Sinorhizobium fredii: one gene and its partner. The protein of the gene in region 1 interacts with the protein of each later gene in a pairwise test. Links are inferred from orthologs where the notes say so. Each region holds a gene or a part of one and is shown on either strand. Other genes may lie near its edges.

Region 1 (7,496 bases):
CGCAGCTTATCGCGCTGATCCAGGTCTTGACCGGCGCGGCGATGCTCGCCCCCTTTGCCATGACGGCGCCGCTGCCGCAGAGCGCAATCCAGTGGACCTTGCTGATCACCATCGGCGTCGTCCACACCGGCATCATGTACATCCTGCTCTATGGCGCGATCCAGCGGCTGCCGACCCATGTGACGGGCGCGCTTTCTTTCATCTACCCTATCGCCGCAATCCTGGTCGACCGCATTGCCTTCGGGCACCAATTGCAGCCCGTGCAGATCCTGGGATCGGCCGCGATCCTGCTGGCAGCGGCCGGCAGCAATCTCGGCTGGACGCTTCGTTCGGCCCCACGTATCAAGCAGCACGCCGAACGGAGCGCCTGATGATCACCTGCTATTTGAAATACGTCATCGATCCTTACAAGCTCAAGGAATTCGAGCATTACGCCAAGCTCTGGATTCCGCTGGTGAACCGGCTCGGCGGCAGCCATCACGGCTATTTCATGCCGCATGAGGGCGCCAACAATATTGCGCTCGCGCTCTTCAGCTTTCCCTCGCTCGCAGCCTACGAGACCTATCGCGAGCAGATGGCCGCCTATCCTGAATGCCAAGCGGCCTTCGCCTATGCCGAGGAGACGCGCTGCATTCTAAGCTACGAGCGCAGCTTCATGCGTCCAGTGTTTGAATGAGCTCGCTTGACGCCGCGGCTCCATCGCGCTCGATGCACTCCGCTACGAGCGCTTGTAGGCGCCACAAATTGCGATCTCGAATGCCCCTGGCTTCAAGATGCGTTACCGTGTTGAGGAGATACTCCGCGCCCGAGCCGACATGGCCGCAGGCGCGCGCCAGGACTTCGGCGACGGCCTCGAGAGGAAGGCTTCCGGTATAGAATGACGAAGCGCGGTTCATGACGAAACCCAGAGCGGGAACGGATCCCTGCCCCGTCTCGACCTTGATCCAGCGGGGCATGCTGTTGGGCGGCTTATAGGTGAACTCACGCCGGAACAGCCTTCCGAGCTGGCCTTCGAGGTCGTCGTTCGGCAGTTCGTAGAGAACGCCGCGGCACTGCCCGCCGCGGTCGAGGGCCATCATCAGACCCGGCTCATCGGGTGTGCCCCGAAAGCGAAGCATCCGCAAGCAGAACGAACGATGCCAGCCCCGGGCGATGCCGATCTCTTCCCTGACATGCTCGATCTCCGGCCTCCAGATCAGTGATCCATAGGCGAAGAGCAAGGTTGGCAAGCCCGGAGCCGGATGGCACTTCATTATCCGCGCCACCCAGTGGTCATAGTCCGCATCTGTGTGCAGTTGCGCTCCGGATCCCGGACCGCCGTCCGCAATCGCTCTGTGGACCTGCGCAACATGGGCCGCGGTCAAGCTGAAGGATGTTGATCTGCCGGACATGGTCAAAATCTCCGCCGAAGAGGATCGCGCAACGGTCCCCCGGGTGCAAGCTGGCCTTTCACGGGTGACCTCGCCTACCGGCGCGCCTCGGCAGCCATGCTGACGGCGAGGCTGGCGAGCACGGTGCTCATCATCCAGCGCTGCACCAGCATGAAGAGGGGCCGGCCTGCGAGGAAGGCGGCGATCGACCCGGCGGTCACGGCGATCAGCACATTGACGCTGACGCTGATTGCGATCTGCAGGCTGCCGAAAACGAGCGACTGCAGGAGCACGCTTCCGGATTCCGGTCGGATGAACTGCGGCAGCAGCGAAAGGTAGAGCGCCGCCACCTTCGGATTGAGCAGGCTGGTGACGAGGCCCATGACGAAGAGCTTGCGCGGTCCGTCCTGCGGCAGGTCGCGGACCTGGAACGGCGAGCGACCGCCGGGCTTCACGGCCTGCCAGGCGAGGAAGAGGAGATAGAGTGCGCCGGCGAAGCACAGCACGTTGTGGGCGAAGGGAACCGCGAGCAACAGGGCGGTGATGCCGAGCGCGGCGAAGACCATGTAGAAGACGAAGCCGAGTGCCACGCCGCCGAGCGAGACAAGGCCGGCGCCCGGGCCTTGGCAGATCGAACGGGAGATCAGGTAGATCATGTTCGGTCCCGGCGTCAGTACCATGCCGAGCGCAATCAGCGCGAAGCCGATGAGATTGTGAGTTTCGGGCAAGGCCGTTCCCCTTCCGCAGTTTTTCCGGAACGTGCACGGCTCAACGAGTCGCTAGCAACGCCGTTCTTGTCACCGGGTCAATTTTTGCGAGCGATGGTGCGGCGTTCTCAAGCGGAACTTTCCACGCCGTGCTATCCACCGACCGGAAAAACATGCTCCAACCGGCGGGTTTGCTATCGCTTTTTCCTTCGCCTGCCCGCATCCGGCGCTTTCCCGCTCTGGAATGGACCGTTGATTGTTCCTATTCTCATGACAACCATCTTGAGCAACGGGAGAAGTACAATGCCAGAAGCGCGCAAGCCCGGCCGCGGCCGCGTCTTTTCATCAATCACCGAAACGATCGGCGACACTCCCATCGTGCGGCTGGACAGGCTCGCCAGCGAAAAGGGCGTGAAGGCGAACCTGCTTGCCAAGCTCGAGTTCTTCAATCCGATCGCCTCGGTCAAGGACCGCATCGGCGTCGCGATGATCGAAGCGCTTGAGGCGGAGGGCAAGATCGAGCCCGGCCGGACGACGCTGATCGAGCCGACATCGGGCAATACCGGCATAGCGCTTGCCTTCGTGGCCGCCGCTAAAGGCTACAGGCTGATCCTCACCATGCCCGAAACGATGTCGGTCGAGCGGCGCAAGATGCTGTCGCTGCTCGGCGCCGAATTGGTGCTGACCGAAGGGGCAAAGGGCATGAAGGGCGCCATCGCCAAGGCGCAGGAACTCACCGAGACGCTGCCCGACGCCATCATCCCGCAACAGTTCGAAAACCCGGCCAATCCGGAAATCCATCGCAGGACGACCGCCGAGGAAATCTGGAACGACACCGAAGGCAGCGTCGATATCCTTGTTTCCGGCATCGGCACCGGCGGCACGATCACCGGCGCCGGTCAAGTGCTGAAGGCGCGCAAGCCGTCGGTCAAGGTGATTGCCGTCGAGCCCGAGGAGTCGCCGGTTCTCTCGGGCGGCACGCCGGGACCGCACAAGATCCAGGGCATCGGCGCTGGCTTCGCGCCGCCGATCCTCGACACCTCGATCTATGACGAGGTCGTCACCGTGAATGCGGGCGAAGCGGTCGAAGTGGCACGGCTCGTCGCCACGCTCGAAGGCGTGCCGGTCGGTATCTCCTCCGGCGCCGCGCTCCAGGCGGCGATCGAAGTCGGCCGGCGCGAGGAGAATGCCGGCAAGATGATCGTGGTGATCATTCCGTCCTTTGCGGAGCGTTATCTTTCGACGGTGCTTTTCGAGGGGCTGGGCGGGTAGAGGCGCGGGCACTGCGGAGCGGGATGAGAGGAGGTGCTCGGTTTTCCGCCCACCGCGCTCGATCCCTTCGCTGTTCAGCGACACGACGATCTCGTGCCAATCGCTGGGCTTGTTCATGAGGTCGGCCTTGGTCGAAGCCGCTTTCGCATTCTCCGCACCTCCCTCATCGATCTCATCTTCGAGGCGAACTCGGCGATGAAAGGTTCATCCCGCCGTCCCTGATCGCGATCGCCTGAAAGGGGGCGCGGACGCTGTAGTGCAGCACGCTTCGCCGTTTCGTGGCGCTATTTCGCAATTCCGGGGCAAAGGCTTTGAAAAATTTCGAGCCTCTCGGCGTAGGAGGCAAGCGAAAGGTTTGGGAGAAAAGCCTCGTCACCGTCGCGGCGGATGAGATAGTCCGTCTCCGACAGCAGCCCTTTCTTGATCATTTCAGGAGACTGCCTGGCGGAGCCGTGAAAGGAATAGCTGGAGCCATGCATGTCCGTCCAGGTGCGCTCGACGCAATTGCCGGTGACGCGGTCAGCGAGCTTCGTCGTCGCGATCACGTCTCCAATGCAGCGCAACGAGTCATCGCGGAGATATTCGACGCAGAAGACTTTCGCGTCCTGCGGCGTGTGCTTCAGGCGGATCACAGCGTTTGCCGTTCCAATTCCCTCCTTCGAAACGATCGTCATCGTCATGCCGATTCTCGCCCCATAGGAGAGCTTGCTTGGGTTCTCGGACACTGCCGACCCCACGGCCGGTCCAAGGAGAATGCCTGCCACAAGGGCGAGCGGCATAACGAAACCGTTTGGTTGGAAGGTGCCGTTGAAGGGGAACACGATAGCGGGCCTTGAGAGATGGACTTGGATTTGTGCAACTGGGCCAGGCGAGCGCTACGCCGCTACCGGCAGGCGCTCGCCGGCGACGCGATAGGAGATCGCTTCGGCGAGATGGATCCGTCCGACGGTCGGTGCTTCGTCGAGATCGGCGAGCGTGCGGGCCACCTTCAGTACACGGTGATAGCCGCGCGCCGAGAACTTCATCTTTTCCGCGGCGTCCCTGAGGAGCTGCAGCCCCGCCGAGTCGGGTTCGGCGATTCTCTCGATCATCGCCGTCGATGCCCGGGCATTGCTCGTCAATTCCGGATGGCCGAGGGCGGCGAGGCGACCCCGCTGCAACTCGCGGGCGCGGGCGACGCGGCGCGCGACGACGGCGCTTGCCTCCGCCGTGCCGGGGCGGATGAGGTCGGCGGCACTGACGGCGGGCACGTCGATGCGGATATCGATGCGGTCCATCAGCGGACCGGAAATCCGAGCCTGGTAATCGGCCATGCAGCGCGGGCCGCGGGCGCAGCTGCGGCCCGGCTCGCCGGCCATGCCGCAGCGGCAGGGGTTCATCGCGGCGACGAGCTGGATCGCCGCCGGGTAGCTCACACGGTGATTGGCGCGCGCAATGACGCATTCGGCGGTTTCGAGCGGCTGGCGCAGCGCATCGAGCACCTGCGGGGGAAACTCCGGAAACTCGTCGAGAAACAGGACGCCATGATGGGCGAGCGACGCCTCCCCGGGTTTTGCCCGCAAACCGCCGCCGATCAGCGCCGCCATGGTGGCGGAATGGTGCGGCGCACGGAACGGCCGGCGGTCGGAGAGCTTGCCGCCCGCCAATTGCCCGGCGATCGAATGGATCATCGACACTTCGAGCAGTTCGGCTGGGGAGAGCGGCGGCAGGATGGACGGCAGACGCGACGCCAGCATCGACTTGCCGGAACCGGGAGGGCCTACCATCAGGAGATTGTGATTGCCGGCGGCCGCGACCTCCAGCGCCCGTTTGGCGCTTTCCTGGCCCTTGATGTCGGCGAGATCGGGAAGATCGGCGGCGGCCGCCCGGACCGCCGGTTCGGGGCGGGAGAGCACCTGCGTGCCGCGGAAATGATTGGCGATGGCAATCAGGCTGCGCGGCGCCAGGATATTGATCTCGGCGCCGGCCCAGGCCGCTTCAGCGCCGCTTTGGGCTGGGCAGATCAGCCCCTTGCCGAGTCCATTGGCCCCGATCGCCGCCGGCAGCGCGCCGGCAACTGGAGCGATCGTGCCGTCGAGATTAAGCTCGCCGATGACCACAAAGCCGGAAAGTGCATCCGCTGGGATGGCGCCGAGCGCCGCCATCAGGCCGAGCGCGATGGCGAGGTCGAAATGGCTGCCTTCCTTGGGCAGGTCGGCCGGCGCCAGATTGACGGTGACCCGCTTGGCCGGCAGCGCCAGGCCCGAGGCGTGCAGCGCCGCCTGGACGCGTTCGCGGCTTTCGGCAACGGCCTTGTCCGGCAGCCCGACGATCTGCATGCCGACCTTGCCAGGAGCCACCATTACCTGGACGTCGACCGGAACGCCCTCGATACCCTGAAACGCAACCGTGCTGACGCGCGCGACCATGATGCCCCCATTGCTCCAGCCTGCACCGCACAACCGCCGCCGGTAGCAAGCCAAATCTTGCACGGTACGCGCTCAAAAACAAGAACAATAATAGAACAAACGCGCGTGAGGTGAAATCGGCGTGTGCCGACCGGGTAGGTCGAACGTTCCTAAACGATTGCGGAGGTCAGCCGCGTTTCTTTTCGATTGCATCCCAGAGCATGCTGGCGACATCGGCGCCGCCGAACTTCTTGACCTCGCGGATGCCAGTCGGCGAAGTGACGTTGATTTCGGTCATGTAATCCCCGATGACATCGATGCCGACGAAGAGGAAGCCGCGCTCTTTCAGCGCCGGTCCGATGCGGGCGCAGATTTCCTTCTCGCGAGCGGTGAGCTCGGTCGCCTCGGCGCGGCCGCCGACATGCATGTTGGAGCGGGCGTCGTGTTCGGCCGGGACGCGGTTGATGGCGCCAACCGGCTCGCCATTGACGAGCAGGATGCGTTTGTCGCCCTTTCGGACCGCCGGCAGATATTCCTGGGCAATGAAGGGCTCGCGAAACATCTGGCCGAACATTTCAAGCAGCGACGAGAGATTGCGATCGTCGCGCGCCGAATGGAAGACCCCGGCGCCGCCATTGCCGTAGAGCGGCTTCAGGATGATGTCGCCCATCTCCTCGCGGAAGCGGGCGATCTCGCTCGCATCCCGCGTGATCAGCGTCCGCGGCATCAGGTCGGGAAATTCGGTGACGAAGATTTTCTCCGGCGAATTGCGCACCCAGGCCGGGTCGTTGACGACGAGCGTCTTCGGGTGAAGCCGCTCCAGAAGATGCGTCGAGGTGATATAGGCCATGTCGAAGGGCGGATCCTGGCGAAGCAGGATGACGTCCATGGTCGAAAGATCGATCCGCTCGGGCTCGTCCAGCGTGAAATGGTCGCCCTTGACGTCGCGCAGCGTCATCTGCTGCGCGGTCGCATAGACCTTGCCGTCACGCAGCGACAGCTTGTCGGGCGTGTAGTGGAACAGCCGGTACCCGCGCGCCTGTGCCTCGAGGCTCATGGCAAAGGTGGAATCGCCCGCAATGGTGATGCCCGAGACATGGTCCATTTGGACCCCGACATTGACGATTCCTGCCATTTTCCCGTTCCCGTTGGTTCCCCTGCCGCATTCGCCCAAGGCGGAAATCGCTTCGGCGAAATCATACAGCAATTCAAAGCGCTACCGCGACGATCATGCACCCGCAACGGCGGACACCGCCACAGGAGGCCCGCCACATGTAGAATGCGCAAGGCGCTTAGGCAAGGAGACCGGCGCCTATTGGAAACCCTCGACGAGGCAGGTGATGAGGTCGTGATCGGAGAGCGGCCGCCCTGAGGTGTCGAGCGAGGGAACGATGCGGCTCTCGCCGATCTTCAGCCCCCGCGCTAAGAACCAGTCGAGCTTCATCGCCCGTTTCGGCCAACGGGTGATCAGGCTCGGACGGGTGGTCATTTGATCGAGCGGTCCGCCGTGGCGGGTGAAGCCGCGTGCAGCGCTCGCCGCAAAGAGGCCCTCCGCCTCGAAATCGCCGCCGATATGGTTTCCCGTATTGAGATCGCCGCCGATCAGGATCGGAAGTTCGGGAAAGGCGGTGTCCAGCTGATCGATCAGTTCCTTCATCTGCCGCTCGCGATAGGCGGCGGTCGTGGCGCTTTCCAAATGCGTGGAAACGGCGACGAAGGGACCCGCTTCGGTCTCGATCACGGCACCGACGGCGCAGCGC
Region 2 (7,413 bases), 1.3 Mb from region 1 along the record:
TCTTGCCATTTTTTTGAACCTTTTCGGTTGTTCGTAAGTTCCCGTCTGCACTGGTGCGCTCTGTCGGCGCGTGCAGCCTCAGCCACCCTCCTGGCATGAGTGCAATCTATCTCATGCTCAAAATCCATGGGGGTCAAGAGATGTTGCCGATTTTCTGATTTTCGATGTGAAAAACTGAAAATTCGTCAGAATTTTAAGCAGATTTTGCGGGAAATCGTCCGCTTCTGGATAAAAAACCGTCAGATACGCGGGGACCGGGTCGACGGCCGCCGTAGCGAATTTTCCCTTGACCCTCACCCGTGCCGCGTTCGATGAGTCTCCATCCAGTTTTCAACGGCGGATTCGTTAAAATGGCAGACAAGATGAGCGCGCGTGGAGAGGTCGGCATCAACACCCGCCTCGCGCATGCAGGCAACAACCCCTCCGACTTCCACGGATTCGTGAATCCGCCGGTGGTCCACGCGTCCACCGTACTTTTCCCCAATGCGAAGACCATGGAAACGCGGGCGCAGAAATACACCTACGGCACGCGCGGCACGCCGACGACCGACGCGCTCTGCGAGGCGATCAATGAACTCGAAGGCGCCGCCGGAACGATTCTCGTACCCTCGGGGCTGGCCGCTGTCACGGTGCCCTTCCTCGCCTATCTTTCGTCGGGCGACCACGCTCTGATCGTCGATTCGGTCTATTTCCCGACCCGGCACTTCTGCGACACGATGCTGACCCGGCTCGGGATCACGGTCGAATATTACGATCCGATGATCGGTACTGCCATCGAGGGCCTGATCCGGCCGAACACGCGGCTGGTGCACACGGAGGCGCCGGGCTCGAACACGTTCGAGATGCAGGATATCCGGGCGATTGCCGATGCCGCCCACCGCCACGGCTGCGTCGTCACCATGGACAACACCTGGGCAACGCCGATCTACTTCCGCCCCCTCGACCATGGCGTCGACGTTTCCATCCACGCGGCGACGAAATATCCCTCCGGGCACTCCGACGTGCTGCTCGGAACCGTTTCGGCCAATGCTGCCCATTGGCCGGCCCTGACCGAGGCGATGGTGACGCTCGGCGTCTGCGTCTCACCGGACGACAGCTATCAGATTCTGCGCGGCCTTCGCACCATGGGCATTCGCCTGGAGCGCCACCAGGACAGCGCTCTGGCGATTGCCACCTGGCTCGAGGGTCGGGACGAGGTGGAGAGGGTGCTGCATCCGGCGCTGCCGAGCTTTCCCGGGCACGAGCTCTGGAAGCGCGACTTTGGCGGGGCGAGCGGCATCTTCTCATTTGTCCTGAAGGCCGAACCCGAAACAAGCAAGGCGAAGGCGCATGCCTTCCTCGATGCGCTCTCGTTCTTCGGCCTCGGCTATTCCTGGGGCGGCTTCGAGAGCCTCGCATTGCATGCGAACCTTTCCGATCGCAAGATCGCGAAGGGCCCATCAGGAGGGCCCGTCATCCGGCTGCAGATCGGTCTGGAAGATGTTGCCGACCTGCGCCGCGACATCGAGGCAGGTCTCGCGGCGGCCAATGCCGCCTGATCGGGCCATCCGAGTGACCGGGGCAGGCGGCAGGGATTTGCTGCCTGCCGGTCAGGCCTTCTCGCGTTCCGAGGCGCCATATCCATAGAGCCAGTCGAGATCGGCTGCGAGCGCTTCCGGGCCCTTCAGCGCGAGGACCAGGTTTCGCGCGACCCTGACCGGCCCGCGGGCGTGATAGGCAAAGCGGTTGAAGGCGGCACGCTTGCGGACCCGGGCGATCCGTGCCCGGCGCGCCTGCTCGTAACGCGCGAAGGCGGCCGGAGCGTCGGGGCACTCGGCAAGACAAAGCGCCAGTTCACTGGCGTCCTCTATCGCCATCGCAGCACCCTGGGCCGCAAAGGGCGTCATCGCATGGGCGGCGTCGCCGATCAGCACGATGTCCCGCCTGTTGTGCCAGGCGCCTTCCTCGACGGTGCACAAGGGCCAATAGGTGGCCGAGCCGGAACCTTCGATCAACGATCGCAGATCGGGGTGCCATGCTTCGAAAGCGGCCGTGAATTCGCGTCGTCGCTCCGGTGATTCCTGACCCGTCCAGGCCCCCTCGGCCGGCGTGCCGCCGACGACCGCAACCAGATTGAAGCCGTCGATTTCGCGAAGCGGGTAGGCGACCAGATGAGCCTCCGGCCCAAGGAAGGCCGTGACGCGATCCGCCGAAAGGCAGCCCGTCTCTTCTGTGTTCGGCAGCAACAGCCGCCAAGCGACATTGCCGGAGAACCGGGCGGCGCCGGCGGCCGGAATAGCGGCTCTCGCCTCCGACCAGATGCCGTCGGCGCCGATGACGATTGATGGGCGGCGTCCCGTTGCCGCGGCAGCCGCCGCCACCGGATCGCCCTTGATGCGCTTGCCAAGATGCAGGCGGCAGGCCGGCTCCGACTGTACTGCGTCCAGGAGGATTTTCTGCAGGCTGGCGCGGTGCAGGACCCCGTAGGGTGCTGCCCAGCGGATGCGCGCTGCCGCACCGGCTGGCACGTCTGCTAGCGGACGCAGCGAGTGTCCGTCGACGAGCCCTATCGATTTCGGTTCACCCCACACCGCCTCGAGCGCAGGGAGCAAGCCGAGTTTCACTAAGATGCGCGAGGCGTTCGGTGACAATTGCAGCCCGGCGCCCACCTCGTTCAGTGCGTCTGCCTGCTCGAAGATATCTGAAGCAAAGCCCTGCCGCGCAAGGCACAGCGCCATTGTCAGGCCGGCGATGCCAGCGCCGACGATTGCGACGGGACCAGCCTTTTGCATCGATGTCGCGCCGGTGGCTGCGGGCAGGTCAGGCCGCCTTGGTCTCGAAGAGACAGCCCGGCGGAATCGTCTCTGTCGCCTTCAGGCTCGCGTTGTAGCGATAGAGCGTCGAGCAATAGGAGCAGACCTTCTCGTTGTCGTCGCCCATGTCGATGAAGATATGGGGGTGATCGAAGGGAACGGATGCGCCGGTGCACATGAATTCCTTGACGCCGATCTCGATAACCCGGTGCCCGCCGTCATTCTGGAAATGGGGGATGCTGTGGCCGGCCATGTCGTACTCCGCTGAATGCAAGTCTGTATATTTTTGCCGGCACCATAGTGAGCTTTGGCGCAAATGTGTAGCAGCAATCACGACGCGCCTGTGGTTTTTGACGGGCGGGGGTTTTCGCCTCTTCGGTTACCGCCTAGTTTCGGCGAAAACAGATGATGTCTGGGAAAACCATGGATTTGAACCCACCGCCTTTCTCGCGCTTCACCCACGACGGCTTGGAAATTGCCTATTTCGACGAGGGCGACCCGTCGGGGGATCCTGTGCTGCTCATTCACGGGTTCGCCTCGAGCGCCAATGTCAACTGGGTATACCCAGGCTGGCTGAAGACGCTCGGCGACGCTGGCTACCGGGTTGTCGCACTCGACAACCGCGGTCACGGGGCGAGCAGCAAGCCTTATGACGCTTCCGTGTACCACCCGCACCAGATGGCCGGCGACGCGGCCGCGCTTCTGGCCCATCTCGGCATCCCAGAGGCGCATATCATGGGCTATTCGATGGGCGCGCGCATCTCCGCATTCCTGGCGTTGCATCACCCGCATCGCGTCCGCTCGCTGGTGTTCGGCGGCTTGGGAATAGGCATGGTGACCGGAGTGGGAGACTGGGACCCGATCGCCGACGCGCTGCTTGCGCCATCGCTCGAAGATGTGACGCATACACGCGGCCGAATGTTCCGCGCCTTTGCCGACCAGACGAAGAGCGACCGCCAGGCGCTTGCCGCCTGCATATCGACCTCGCGCGATCTGCTTTCCGCCGAGGATGTCGGGCGCATCGACGTGCCCGTTCTGGTCGGGGTCGGCACGAAGGACGACGTGGCGGGCTCCGCCCAGGAGCTTGCCGCCCTGATGCCGCATGCCATGGCCGTGGACATTCCGGGCCGCGACCATATGCTGGCCGTTGGCGACCGCGTCTTCAAGAAGGCGGTCCTGGAGTTTCTCGCCGAGCTCGGCCGCGCCTAGTCAAAGATGACCGCCGATCGAAACGTGCGGGGCCATTTATGTTGGTCGGGAATTGCCCTATATATGTCGCAGCGCAAGCCGGCAGATTGACCCAGGAAGGAGCGCGACCATGGTCGCCAAGAGCGAACTTCGCCATACGGAACCGCTGAAGGCAGTCGACCCCATCTGGGACAGTCTGCGCGAAGAAGCGCGCCTCGCCGCCGAGCGGGATCCGATGCTTGCGGCCTTTCTCTATTCGACTGTGGTCAACCAGCATTCGCTGGAAGAGAGCGTGATCTACCGGATCTGCGAACGGCTTGATCACCCCGACCTGCAGGCAAACCTTCTTCACCAGACCTTTCTGGAGATGCTCGAGGACTGGCCTGAATGGAGCGCGATCCTGCGGGTCGACATCCAGGCGGTCTACGACCGCGATCCGGCCTGCACGCGGTTCCTCGAGCCCGTGCTCTATTTCAAGGGCTTCCATGCCATCCAGACGCACCGGCTGGCCCACTGGCTGTGGGACCGCGGGCGGAAGGATTTTGCGCTCTATCTCCAGAGCCGCTCCTCGAGTGTGTTCCAGACCGATATCAATCCGGCCGCACGCGTCGGGCGCGGCATCTTCCTCGACCACGCGACGGGGCTTGTCGTCGGCGAAACGGCGGTGATTGGCGACAATGTGTCGATCCTGCATGGCGTCACCCTTGGCGGCACCGGCAAGGAGGGCAGCGACCGTCACCCGAAGATCGGCGACGGCGTGCTGATCGGCGCCGGCGCGAAGATCCTCGGCAATATCCATATCGGCCATTGCTCGCGGGTGGCGGCCGGATCGGTCGTGCTGAAGGCGGTTCCGCCGAAGACGACGGTAGCGGGCGTTCCGGCCAGGGTCGTCGGCGAGGCCGGATGCTCCGAACCCTCGCGGCAGATGGACCAGATCCTGGCGAGCTTCGATATCTGACGCGGAGGAAGGGCCGCGTTCATCGCCTTGTTCGCGGAAATGAAAAATCTGAGCGGCAATTCAACGCGTTACGGCTGTCGTTAATCATCTTCATGGGGGCTCGGCGCCGTGATGGGTTTACACCTGGCAACGCCGCATGCGAGAAGCGCGGCAAATCAATCGGCTACGGAGAATAGATTTGAAGCCCGAAGAAATCCGCAAGCTTGAGGCCTATTTCAAGCGCACCTTGAATCCGGCTATGGTCGTCAAGGCCCGTCCCAGGAAGGACGAATCCGCCGAGGTTTATCTTGGCGACGAATTTCTCGGAGTCATATTCCGCGACGACGAAGACGGCGAACTCTCCTATAATTTCTCGATGGCGATCCTCGACGTCGATCTCTGAGCTGGACGTCGCATGGCCGGTCGACGGCCGCGTGTCTCAAAGTGTGCCGGCCTGAGCAATCGGGCCGGTTTTTTCTTATAAGTCTTACTTTTAGATAATTTATCCGCATGTCGCCGGATCTTCATCAAGTCGTTGCAAGAATTGTGTTTTACTGCATCGCACACTGAACTTGACTTTTTGTGCAGTGCACCTAGACTGACGCTTGCCCACCGCCCACAAGGAGAAACTTGATGTTCAACTTCGACGATGCAAACAAGAAGAGCAAGGAAGCACTCGACGTGGCTGTAAAGAGCTACTCTGCGATGACCAAGGGCTTCCAGGCCATTGCAACCGAAGCAGCAGACTACTCGAAGAAGTCCTTCGAAGATGGCATTGCCCATCTTGAAAAGCTGTCGGGCGCCAAGAGCCTCGAGGCTGCCTTCGAACTGCAGACGAACTATCTGAAGTCGAGCTATGAATCTTTCGTCGCCGAAGCATCGAAGATCGGCGAGATGTATGCCGATCTCGCCAAGGACGCCTACAAGCCCTATGAGGCACCGGTCGCCAAGGCAACGGCATCCGTGAAGTCCGCAGCTGCCGCCGCCTGACGATTAGAATATCGCCATTGCCAAAAGGCCGGTCGCGGTTGCCGCGGCCGGCCTTGTCGTTCTTGGGGTATCGGGTTTCCGGGCTTACTTCGGTAGCTTGGCCAGAGATTCAACGTCGACTGTAGCGGCCGAAGAAAATTGATCAATCTTGTGCTTGGCCGTGCGAATATGATTGCAGTGCGTTGGTTCGGTCTTAAAATCCAAGAACGAACCATTAGATAAAGGCAAGCAGGCCGCAGCCACGTTGGTGGATTGCGGCCGTCAAGGGAATGAAACAGAATGATCGCCATGCCGGTCCGGATGCAGCAGGGAAGCGATGGAGACGGAGGCGGCCCCAGTCGTGGCACGTCCGTTATCACACGCACCAAGCCGAAGACCAAGAAGCCGAGTTTGTACCGCGTTCTGCTTTTGAATGACGATTACACGCCGATGGAGTTCGTCGTCCACATTCTGGAGCGTTTTTTTCAGAAGGACAGGGAACAAGCGACGATCATCATGCTTCATGTCCACAACCACGGCGTTGGAGAATGCGGCGTCTTTACCTACGAAGTCGCCGAAACCAAAGTGACGCAGGTGATGGATTTCGCCAGGCAGCATCAGCATCCCTTGCAATGCGTCATGGAAAAGAAATGAGGACCTAACGTGCCAACTTTTTCGCCCAGCCTCGAAAAGGCGCTGCATCAGGCACTGACTTTTGCCAACGAGCGCCATCATGAATATGCGACGCTCGAGCACCTGCTGCTGGCATTGATCGATGATGCCGATGCGGCGGCCGTGATGGGCGCGTGCAATGTAAATCTAGAAACACTTCGCAAGACCGTGACGGACTATGTCGACAACGAATTGTCCAATCTGATCACCGGCTACGATGAAGATTCCAAGCCCACCGCCGGCTTCCAGCGCGTCATCCAGCGGGCCGTCATTCATGTTCAATCCTCCGGCCGCGAAGAGGTGACGGGAGCCAATGTGCTCGTCGCGATCTTTGCCGAGCGCGAGAGCCATGCGGCCTATTTCCTGCAGGAGCAGGAGATGACCCGCTACGATGCGGTGAACTTCATCTCTCATGGCATCGGCAAGCGCCCCGGGAGCTCGGAATCGCGGCCGGTGCGCGGCGCCGAGGATCAGGATTCGGAACAGAAATCATCGCGCGAAAGCGAGGAGACCGGTCCGAAGAAGCAGCAGGATGCGCTGACGGCCTACTGCGTCAACCTGAACGAAAAGGCCAAGTCCGGAAAGATCGATCCGCTGATCGGCCGGCACGCCGAGGTGAACCGAACCATCCAAGTGCTCTGCCGCAGGTCCAAGAACAACCCGCTCTATGTCGGCGATCCCGGCGTCGGCAAGACGGCGATCGCCGAGGGGCTTGCCAAGCGCATCGTCGAGAAGCAGGTGCCGGAGGCGCTTCAGGACGCGACGATCTTTGCGCTCGACATGGGAACGCTGCTCGCCGGCACGCGCTATCGCGGCGATTTCGAAGAGCGCCTGAAGCAGGTCGTCAAGGAGCTC

The links.
Region 2: the proteins of cysK (region 1) and cysE interact in binary tests that used the Escherichia coli proteins (3 or more experiments, as listed by UniProt). The link is inferred for Sinorhizobium fredii from one-to-one orthologs.

The regions. Positions count from the first base shown.
Region 1 is NZ_CP024307.1:338,504-345,999, reverse strand. What follows is about bases 1,484-4,364. They hold cysK (cysteine synthase A), read left to right. Parts: upstream 1,484-2,380; coding sequence 2,381-3,349; downstream 3,350-4,364. Other genes in these bases: NXT3_RS01660 (YifB family Mg chelatase-like AAA ATPase), read right to left, coding at 4,225-4,364; NXT3_RS01665 (hypothetical protein), read right to left, coding at 3,634-4,074; NXT3_RS01680 (LysE family translocator), read right to left, coding at 1,484-2,098. Also shown: NXT3_RS01695 (DMT family transporter), read left to right, coding at 1-371; NXT3_RS01690 (NIPSNAP family protein), read left to right, coding at 371-676; NXT3_RS01685 (gamma-glutamylcyclotransferase), read right to left, coding at 654-1,391; more of NXT3_RS01680, read right to left, coding at 1,466-1,483; more of NXT3_RS01660, read right to left, coding at 4,365-5,757; gshB (glutathione synthase), read right to left, coding at 5,924-6,871; NXT3_RS01650 (endonuclease/exonuclease/phosphatase family protein), read right to left, coding at 7,049-7,496.
Region 2 is NZ_CP024307.1:1,608,992-1,616,404, forward strand. The notes cover bases 3,227-6,024. They hold cysE (serine O-acetyltransferase), read left to right. Parts: upstream 3,227-4,110; coding sequence 4,111-4,938; downstream 4,939-6,024. Other genes in these bases: NXT3_RS07865 (alpha/beta fold hydrolase), read left to right, coding at 3,227-4,001; NXT3_RS07875 (DUF3126 family protein), read left to right, coding at 5,117-5,320; NXT3_RS07880 (phasin family protein), read left to right, coding at 5,551-5,907. In the rest of the region: NXT3_RS07845 (amino acid ABC transporter substrate-binding protein), read right to left, coding at 1-9; NXT3_RS07850 (cystathionine beta-lyase), read left to right, coding at 351-1,538; NXT3_RS07855 (FAD-dependent monooxygenase), read right to left, coding at 1,590-2,771; NXT3_RS07860 (zinc-finger domain-containing protein), read right to left, coding at 2,800-3,045; more of NXT3_RS07865, read left to right, coding at 3,216-3,226; ATP-dependent Clp protease adapter ClpS, read left to right, coding at 6,187-6,540; ATP-dependent Clp protease ATP-binding subunit ClpA, read left to right, coding at 6,550-7,413.